Regions from separate parts of the Actinomadura sp. WAC 06369 genome, predicted to be linked through region 1. Evidence: riboswitches for the same ligand, from Rfam matches in the RefSeq annotation. Region 1 holds a riboswitch; the other holds the start of a gene.

Region 1 (4,792 bases):
CGCCGAACAGCCGCAGCCTCCCGCGGGCCCGGACGTCCGCGACGCGCTCGTCGGCCGTGTCGACGTCCACGGTCTCGGGCTTGTCGCCCCCCAGGCCGAGGATCACGGCCTTGTCGCTGCCGTGCCCCTTGCCCGTCAGCCCGAGGGACCCGTACAGGACGGCCCGGACGGACGCCGTCTTCTCCAGCAGCCCGTCCCGGTCCAGGCCGCGGGCGAACCGGTGCGCGGCCGCCATCGGGCCGCCGGTGTGCGAGGACGAAGGACCGATACCGATCTTGAACAGGTCGAAAACGCTGATGGCCATGGATGCCCCCGCGCTCCCCTCCGCCCGGCGCCCGGGCGGAGGGGAGCGGCGATCTAGAGGTTCGGGTACAGCGGGTGCCGGTCCGCGAGGGTCTTCACCCGCGCGGCCAGCGCGTCCCGGTCGAACGACGGCTGGAGCGCCAGCGCGATCACGTCGGCGACCTCGGCGAAGTCCTCCGTCGTGAACCCGCGGGTGGCCAGCGCCGGGGTGCCGATCCGCAGCCCGGACGTCACCATCGGCGGGCGCGGGTCGTTCGGGACGGCGTTCCGGTTGACGGTGATCCCGATGTCGTGGAGGCGGTCCTCGGCGTCCCGCCCGGTCAGCTCCGAGTCCACGAGGTCGACCAGGACCAGGTGGACGTCGGTGCCGCCGGTCAGCACCTTCACCCCGGCCTTCGCCGAGTCCTCGGCGAGGAGCCGCTCGGCCAGGATCTTCGCGCCCTCGACGGTGCGCGACTGCCGCGCGCGGAACTCGTCCGACCCGGCGATCTTCAGCGCCACCGCCTTCGCGGCGATCACGTGCTCCAGCGGCCCGCCCTGCATGCCCGGGAACACCGCCGAGTTGATCTTCTTGCCGTACTCCTCGCGGGACAGGATCAGCCCGCCGCGCGGCCCGCCCAGCGTCTTGTGCGTCGTCGTGGTGACGATGTCCGCGTGCGGGACGGGCGAGGGGTGCAGGCCCGCCGCGACGAGCCCCGCGAAGTGCGCCATGTCGACCATGAGCAGCGCCCCGACCGAGTCGGCGATCTCCCGGAACGCCGCGAAGTCGAGCTGCCGCGGGTACGCCGACCAGCCGGCCACGATCATCTTCGGCCGGTGCTCGGCCGCGAGCGCGGCGACCTCGTCCATGTCGACCCGGCCGTCCTCCGCGCGCACGTGGTAGGGCACCACGTTCAGCACCTTGCCGGAGTAGTTCAGCCGCATCCCGTGGGTGAGGTGCCCGCCGTGCGCGAGGTCCAGCCCGAGGATCGTGTCGCCGTGCTGCAGCAGCGCGAAGTACACGGCCGTGTTGGCCTGCGCGCCGCTGTGCGGCTGGACGTTCGCGTGCTCGGCGCCGAACAGCTCCGTGGCGCGGTCGATCGCGAGCTGCTCGGTGACGTCCACGTACTCGCAGCCGCCGTAGTAGCGGCGGCCCGGGTAGCCCTCGGCGTACTTGTTCGTCAGGACCGAGCCCTGCGCCTCCAGCACCGACGTCGGCGCGAAGTTCTCCGACGCGATCATCTCCAGCGTCGACTGCTGGCGCCGCAGCTCGGCGCCGACGGCCTCGGCGACCTGCGGGTCGGCCTCGGCCAGCGAGGCGTACAGGGAGGAGGACACGCTCACGCCTCCTCGATGAGCTTGCCGTAGGCGGCCGCGTCGAGCAGGTCGCCGGGCGCCTCGGAGATGCGCACCTTGAAGATCCAGCCCTCCCCGTACGGGTCGTCGTTGATCACGCTGGGCTCGTCCGCGACGCCGGTGTTGATCGCGGTGATCTCGCCGGTGACCGGGGAGTACAGGTCGCTGACCGACTTGGTCGACTCCACCTCGCCGCAGGGCTCGCCCGCCTCGACGGTGTCGCCCTCGGACGGCTGCAGCTCGAGGTAGACGATCTCCCCGAGGGCCTCGGCGGCGTGGGCCGTGATCCCGACCGTGACGATGCCGTCCTCGGGCGCCTGCCCGCTGTCGTCGAGACCTGCCACCCACTCGTGCTCTTCGCTGTAGCGGAGCTGCTCCGGAACGCTCACGTTGTTGCTCTCTCTTTCAGGAACGCTTGTAGAACGGCAGGGCGACCACGTCGACCGGTTCGGCCCGGCCGCGGACGTCCACGGCCAGCCCGGACTCCTCGACACCGGTGTCGAGGTACGCCATGGCGATCGGCTTGCCCAGTGTGGGCGACGGCGCGCCGCTCGTCACGACGCCGCACGGAGCGCCGTCGGACGTGACGACCGCATACCCCTTGCGGGGCGCGCGACGCCCCCGCGCCACCAGTCCCACGAGCCTACGGCCCGCGGGGGTCTGCGCCTGCGCCGCCAGGGCGGACTTCCCGACGAAGTCGACGGGCTTGTCCAGTTTGACGACACGGCCCAGCCCGGCTTCGAACGGGGTGGTCTCGGCCGTCAGCTCGTTGCCGTACAGCGGCATCCCCGCCTCCAGCCGGAGGCTGTCGCGGGCCGCGAGGCCGCACGGGACGACGCCGTCCGCGGCCGCGAGCTCCCGCCACAGCCGGACGGCGTCGCCCGCGTCGACAAACAGCTCGAAGCCGTCCTCGCCGGTGTAGCCGGTGCGGGCGACGAGCACGTCGATGCCGGCGACCCGGTCGGCGAGCACGGAGTAGTACGCGAGGCCGTCGAGCGGGGCGCCGGTGAAGCGCGCGAGGGTCTCCTGCGCGTTCGGGCCCTGCAGCGCGACGAGCCCGTAGGCGGCCGAGCGGTCCTCGACGGCCGCGTCGAACCCGCGCGCCCGCTCGGCGAGGGCGTCGTGGACGACGTCCGCGTTCGCGGCGTTCGCGACCACCATCCACGTCTCGTCCGCGAGCCGGTACACGATCAGGTCGTCGAGCACGCCGCCGTCGGGGGCGCAGATCATCGTGTAGCGGGCCTTGCCGACCTTCATCGGCGACAGGTTGCCGACGAGCGCGTGGTCGAGCGCCTCCCCGGCGCCCGGCCCGGAGAGGAAGATCTCCCCCATGTGGGACAGGTCGAACAGCCCCGCGCCGGTGCGGACGGCGCGGTGCTCGGCCGTCTCGCTCGCGTAGCGCAGCGGCATCAGGTACCCGGCGAAGTCGACGAGGTGCGCGCCGAGGTCCGTGTGGACGTCGTGCAGCGGCGTCGTCTTCGCGCTCGGAGTCTTCGCGTTCGGATCGGCGGACATGGGTTCGGCTCCTTCGTCACGGGCGCGACGTGGTCCATCGTCCCACTCGCGCACCGGGCGGCTCGGTGCCTCCCCCTCTGTCATCGGCGCCTGAGAGCTTCACCCGCGGCGGACGGCGGGCTTTCACCTTCGGCGGGGGACCGGGGTCCCCGCTTTCCAGAGGTCGCCTGGTCCGTGCGGTCCGTGGGCCTGAGAGGTTCCGGGGAGGATTTGCTCCTTCGGCGTCCCGGGCCGGCTGCCGGGGACTCTCCCGCACGGGATCAACGGCTTCGCGTCAGGCTAGCAGCGGCGTCGCCGGACCGACCAGCCCCGCCGCGTCCGGCGGACGGGCCCGGCGGACGGACGGGGCCGCGCCATCACGCGCGCCACCGGGGGCGCGCGGATATCGGCGGCTTCGCCAACCGGCTCGTCCATATTTGGGCGTCATACGCAAAATGACCTTCGGAATGGGCGATTCCCGGGGCATCCGGACGGCCCGCCGCATGACGTACGCTGAGTTGGTTCACGGAGATCACCCCGCCGGGCGGGGCTCGGACGACCGGAGGGGCGTGACGCATGGGCTGGCTGGCCGGCGTACTCATCCTTTTCTTCGGCCTGATGGCGTCCATCGCGCTGCACGAACTGGGGCACTTCTCCTTCGCCAAGCTGTTCAAGGTGCGCACGACCCAGTTCATGGTCGGCTTCGGCCCCACGCTGTGGTCGCGGCACAAGGGCGAGACCGAGTACGGGATCAAATGGATCCCGCTCGGCGGCTACATCCGGATGATCGGCATGCTGCCGCCCCGCAAAGGCGACAAGCCCGGCGAGATCCGGCAGATCAGCACCGGCCCGTGGCAGGGGCTGATCGAGTCGGCGCGCGGCGCGGCCCTCGAAGAGGTCCGGCCCGGTGACGAGAACCGCGTCTTCTACGCCAAGCCCTGGTGGCAGAAGCTGCTGATCATGTTCGGCGGCCCCGCGATGAACCTGCTGCTCGCGGTGGTGTTCTTCGGCATCCTGATCATGGGCCTCGGCACGTACGTGAGCAAGCCCGTCATCAACCAGGTCTCCGACTGCATCATCCCCGCGAGCCAGGCCGCGAACGTCGACACCTGCCCCGCGGGCGCCACGCCCACCCCGGCGCGGCAGGCCGGGCTCCAGTCCGGCGACCGCGTCGTCTCGTTCGGCGGCACCCGCATCGAGGACTACGAGCAGCTCCAGCTCCTGATCCGCGACTCGGCGAACAAGACCGTCCCGATGACGATCGAGCGCGACGGGCGGACGCGGCAGGTGAGCGTCCCGATCGCGCGCAACGAGCTGGCCAGCCTGGACGACCCGGACAAGGTCGTCACCGTCGGGTTCCTCGGCATCACCCCCACCCGCGAGCTCGAACGCCAGGGGCCCGGCGCCGTCGCCGAACACATGGCCGACCTCACCGGCCGCACCGTCGAGGCGCTGCTCAACATGCCGCAGAAGATGGTCGGCGTGTGGGAGGCGGCGTTCGGCGGCGAGGAGCGCGACCCGAACGGTCCGGTCGGCGTCGTCGGGGTCAGCCGGTTCGGCGGCGAGATCGCCGCGTCCGACGCGCTCACCGGACAGGAGAAGGTCTCCTACTTCGTCATGCTGCTCGGCTCGCTGAACCTCGCGGTCGGGCTGTTCAACC
Region 2 (4,792 bases), on a different contig from region 1:
GCGGCTCCTGGACACGGGCGTGTCGCTGCAGCAGATCCGCACCGCCGTGACCCACCTGCGCGACCGCGGCGTCCAGGACCTCGCGCAGATCACGCTCATGAGCGACGGCGTCAGCGTCTACGAGTGCACCTCGCCCGACGAGGTCGTCGACCTCCTCCAGGGCGGGCAGGGCGTGTTCGGCATAGCGCTGGGACGGGTGTGGCAGGAGGTCGAGGGGAGCCTCGCCGAACTGCCCGCCGAACGGGCCGCCACCAGCGACCGCGACGACCACCCCCACGACGAACTCGCCGACCGGCGGCGCGCCCGCCGCACCGGCTAGCCGCACGTCCCACCGCACGGCCCACCGCACGTCAGGCCGCACGTGAGGCCGCGGCTAGAGCGACTCCTTGCGCTGGAGGTACGCGAACGCCGCCCAGCCGGGCAGCACCGGCAGCCACAGCGTCAGCAGGCGGTACAGCAGGACGGCCGACGCCGCCGTCTCCGCCCCCAGCCCCGAGATCGTCAGCGCCAGCGTCAGCGCCCCCTCCACCGCGCCGAGGCCGCCGGGCGTCGGCACCGCCGACCCCACCGCGTTCGCCGTCAGGAACACCACCACCACCGTCGTCCACGGCAGCGAACCGCCGAACGCGCGGATCGAGGCGTCCAGGCACAGCACGAAGCCCACCGTCAGCAGCAGCGAGCCGCCGATCCCGGTGAACAGCTTCCGCGGCGACTGCAGGACGTCCACCAGCCGCGGCACCACGCCCGAGAACATGCTGCGCAGCCGGCCGGTGACCACCCGCCGCACCCGCGGGATCGTCATCGCCAGCCCCGCGACCAGCCCGATCAGCAGCACCGCGACCACGACGGTGCGGGACGGCGCCAGGTCCTTCGTCGCCGTGCCCGTCGACCCGGTCAGGAAGCCGAACAGCACCAGCAGCAGGACGTGCACCACCAGCCCGACGAGCTGGGACGCGCCGACGCTCGCCACCGCCGGGCCCGGCCGGACGCCCGACCGCTGCAGGTACCGGGTGTTGACCGCGACGCCGCCGACCGCCGCCGGCGCCACCAGCTTCACGAACGACGCGGCGACCTGCACCAGCACCGTCCGCCACAGGGGGAGCCGTTCGGGGACGAAGCCCATCAGCATGAACGCCGCCGCCAGGTAGGTCAGCGCCGCCCCGCCGAGCGCCACCCCCGCCCACCACCAGGTCGCCTTCGCGACCAGCTGCATCAGGTCGACGCTGCCGAACTGCGGGATCACGATGTAGGCGGCGATCGACAGCGCCACCATGCTGAAGATCGTTCGCGGCCGGAACCGCTCCAGCCGGACGGGCGCGGCCTCCGACTCGGGCTTCAGCCGGGCGATCTCCTCCCGGATGCGCGGCAGCAGCTCCCGGTCCCGCCGCACCGCCTGCCGCGTCGCCCGGGACAGCGCCACCCGCTGCAGCATCGGCACCGCCGCCGCCAGCGCCTCCTCGCCCAGCACCGGCACCGCCGTCCGCACGGCGCGCTCCGGGCCGACCCGCAGCGCCAGGGTCGTGAGCAGCTGCGCGAGGTCGAGCCGCAGCGCCAGGTCGCCCGCCGCGATCTCCCCGGACCACAGGTCGACGAGGTGGGCGGCGCCGTCGTCGCCGACCAGGACCGCGTCCTCCTCCAGGCGGCGGTGCGCCAGCCGGCCCTTCTGCAGCAGCCCGAACTGCCGCCACACGTCCGTCAGCAGCTCGTCGGTGACCTCCTCCGCGGGGACGTCGCGCAGCCGCCGCCCCGGCACGTGCTCGTACGCGAGCAGCGCCGCCTGCGTCCCCACCTCGAGCGTGCCGACCAGGCGCGGGGTGCGGGCGCCCGCCGCGGCGGCGGCGTACGCGGTGAGCGACTCCTGCTCCAGCGACCGGCGCAGCGACCGCAGCGTCCGCCCGGTCGTGGTGCGCCGCAGCCGCAGCATCCGCCACAGCCGGTACGGCAGCCCGGCGGTCTGCTGGTCGCGGTCCAGGACCCGCAGCTCCAGATGCCAGGCCCCGGTGCCCCCGCCGGACGCCGGGACCGGGTCGGCCCCGGCGGGGGAGGAGGCCAGCAGGACGCCGTAGCGGCGCGCCTCCTCGCCGCCGTCCGCGGGATCGTCGAGCCGCGCCGCCCGCCGCGGGCACAGCCCCAGCCGCTCCAGCGCCGTCACCACCGTCATGCCCGTCGGGCGCGGGTTCGGGGTGCCGACCGCGTACAGGGTGCCGTGCCCGATCGCGCGGCCGAGGAAGTACGTCGCCGCGAGCGCCGACACCGACGCGTAGGCGGCGGTCAGGCCGGTCAGCGCGGCCAGCCCGATCATGGACCAGGTGGCCGTCTGCCAGCGGATCCGCCCGGCCATCCCGACCACGCTGACGAACGCGATCACCGGGGCGATGTCGGTGTGCACGGGGGCCGTGTCGGTGCCGCCCCAGATCAGCGAGTCGAGCACGCCGCCGGGCGCGGCCTGCACGACCAGGTCGTCCAGGGTGATGGTGACGGCGAGCGCGATCATCGCGGCGAGCAGCGCGATGGCGACCCGCATGCCGTCCTTGTGGAACAGCCGCTCGACGGCGAACGCGATCGGCACGGCCAGCACGCCGAAGCTCGACGCCAGGGTGGCCAGCGCCAGCAGCAGCTGGGGCGCGTGGGCGGTGCCCTCGGCGATGTCGGTCTGGATGCCGTGCGTGGTCTGCTGCGCGAACGACACCAGCAGCATGACCGCGGCCAGCCCCGCGCAGGAGACGCCGAACCGGATCGCGTCGGACGGGCGGCGGATGCGGTCCGGCTGCGCGGGCTCGTCGACGGGCACGCCCGCGGACGCGCCCCGCCTCGGGCGCACCGCCTCGTCGTGCGTCCGCGTCACCCGTCCCCGCTCCGGCCGTCCGGCGTGCTGATCGGCGTTCCGGCGATCAGCGTTCCGGTGCTCAGTGTTCCGGTGATCAGCGTCCCAGAACCGGCCGCGCTCGGTCGAGCGGCGGACCCCCGTCCGGCCGTCGCTCCGTCCACCCGTCGCCCCTCGTCGTCCGTCCCGCCGCGTGCCCGGCGGGGCGGTCATATCGTACTGTCCGGGGTACTCGCCGGTACGGCACCGGCGCCGAGGTCACGGCGGTGGAGATCCCGTTCCGGCACCGGGACGATCGCGGGCCGCCGCGGTTGGGTAGGGTTTGTCCCGGACATGCCGTCGACCCTGTGCGGGAGAGACCTCACGCAGCCGGCGTGGGGCGCCGAAGGGGCAACCTCCCCGGAACCTCTCAGGCAAAAGGACCGCTCGGGCGAGGCACCTCTGGAAAGCAGGCGTCGATCCCGGCGGAACGGGAACGGCGGCTCACCGAAGGGGAAACCCCGCGCGCGCGGGTGAAGCTCTCAGGTGCCGATGACAGAGGGGGAGACCGGCCGTCGGCCCGCGCGCCGTCGGTGGACCTGAGCGACCGCAGCTGCCAGGAGGCTCCTCCATGACCGCCCAGTTCTTCGCCCCCGTGGCCGCGCCGCAGCATCCCCGCGCCGCGTTCGCCGACCGGCACATCGGGCCCTCCCAGGCCGACCGCGACCGGATGCTGGCCGCGATCGGCTACTCGGGCGCGGAGGCGCTGATCGACGAGGCGGTCCCCGCCGCGATCCGCACCGGCCGCCCGCTGGACCTGCCGCCCGCGCTGAGCGAGACCGCCGCGCTCGACCGGCTCCGCGAGCTCGCCGCCCGCAACACCGTCCTCACCTCCATGATCGGCCTCGGCTACCACGGGACGACCACGCCGGGCGTGATCATGCGGAACATTCTGGAGAACCCCGGCTGGTACACCGCCTACACCCCGTACCAGCCGGAGATCTCGCAGGGCCGCCTGGAGGCGCTGCTGAACTTCCAGACCGTCGTCGCCGACCTGACCGGGCTGCCGGTCGCGAACGCCTCCATGCTGGACGAGGGCACGGCCGCCGCCGAGGCGATGGCGCTCGCGCACCGCGCGTCCCGGCGCAAGGAGCCCGGGCGGTTCCTCGTGGACGCCGACGCGCTCCCGCAGACGATCGAGGTCGTCCGCACCCGCGCCGTCCCGCTCGGGATCGAGGTGGTGGTCGCCGACGTGTCCGGCGGGCTGCCCGACGGCGACTTCTTCGGCGTGCTGCTGCAGTACCCGGGCGCGTCCGGTGCCGTCCGCGACCTGGCGCCGCTGTCCGCGCGGGCCCGCGAGCGGGGCGCGACGGTCGTCGTCGCCGCCGACCTGCTCGCGCTGACGCTGCTGCGCCCGCCGGGGGAGTCGGGCGCCGACATCGCGGTCGGGTCCGCGCAGCGGTTCGGCGTCCCGTACGGCTTCGGCGGCCCGCACGCCGGGTACATGGCGGTCGCCGACGACCTGCGGCGGCAGCTGCCCGGACGGCTCGTCGGCGTGTCCGTCGACGCCGACGGGTCGCCCGCCTACCGGCTCGCCCTGCAGACCCGCGAGCAGCACATCCGCCGCGAGAAGGCCACCAGCAACATCTGCACCGCCCAGGTGCTCCTCGCGGTGATGGCGAGCATGTACGCCGTCTACCACGGCCCCGAGGGGCTCGCCGCGATCGCGCAGCGCGCGCACCGCCGGGCCGCCGAGCTCGCCGACGGGCTCCGCCGCGGCGGCGTCGAGGTCGTGCACGGCGCGTTCTTCGACACCGTCCTCGCCCGCGTCCCCGGCCGCGCCGCCGAGGTCGTCGCCGCCGCCCGCGGGCGCGGCGTCAACCTGCGGCAGGACGGACCCGACCGCGTCGGCGTCGCGTGCGACGAGACGACGCTGCCCGAGCACGTCGCCGCCGTCCTCGAGGCGTTCGGCGTCGACGCGGGCGCCGC

Evidence for each region. Region 1 has a riboswitch for glycine ahead of gcvT (glycine cleavage system aminomethyltransferase GcvT). Riboswitches for the same ligand answer to the same signal wherever they lie in the genome.
Region 2: another riboswitch for glycine. It lies ahead of gcvP (aminomethyl-transferring glycine dehydrogenase); the one in region 1 lies ahead of gcvT (glycine cleavage system aminomethyltransferase GcvT).

What each region holds. Positions count from the first base shown of each region.
Region 1 is NZ_QHJN01000114.1:18,541-23,332, forward strand. Features, by position in the region: gene DMH08_RS26915 (L-serine ammonia-lyase) at 1-304, opposite strand, end outside; gene glyA (serine hydroxymethyltransferase) at 358-1,620, opposite strand; gene gcvH (glycine cleavage system protein GcvH) at 1,623-2,027, opposite strand; gene gcvT (glycine cleavage system aminomethyltransferase GcvT) at 2,044-3,153, opposite strand; glycine riboswitch at 3,228-3,316, opposite strand; glycine riboswitch at 3,321-3,416, opposite strand; gene DMH08_RS26935 (M50 family metallopeptidase) at 3,709-4,792, shown strand, end outside.
Region 2 is NZ_QHJN01000017.1:53,496-58,287, forward strand. Features, by position in the region: gene DMH08_RS07520 (MerR family transcriptional regulator) at 1-319, shown strand, start outside; gene DMH08_RS07525 (lysylphosphatidylglycerol synthase transmembrane domain-containing protein) at 374-2,845, opposite strand; glycine riboswitch at 3,165-3,259, shown strand; glycine riboswitch at 3,260-3,372, shown strand; gene gcvP (aminomethyl-transferring glycine dehydrogenase) at 3,435-4,792, shown strand, end outside.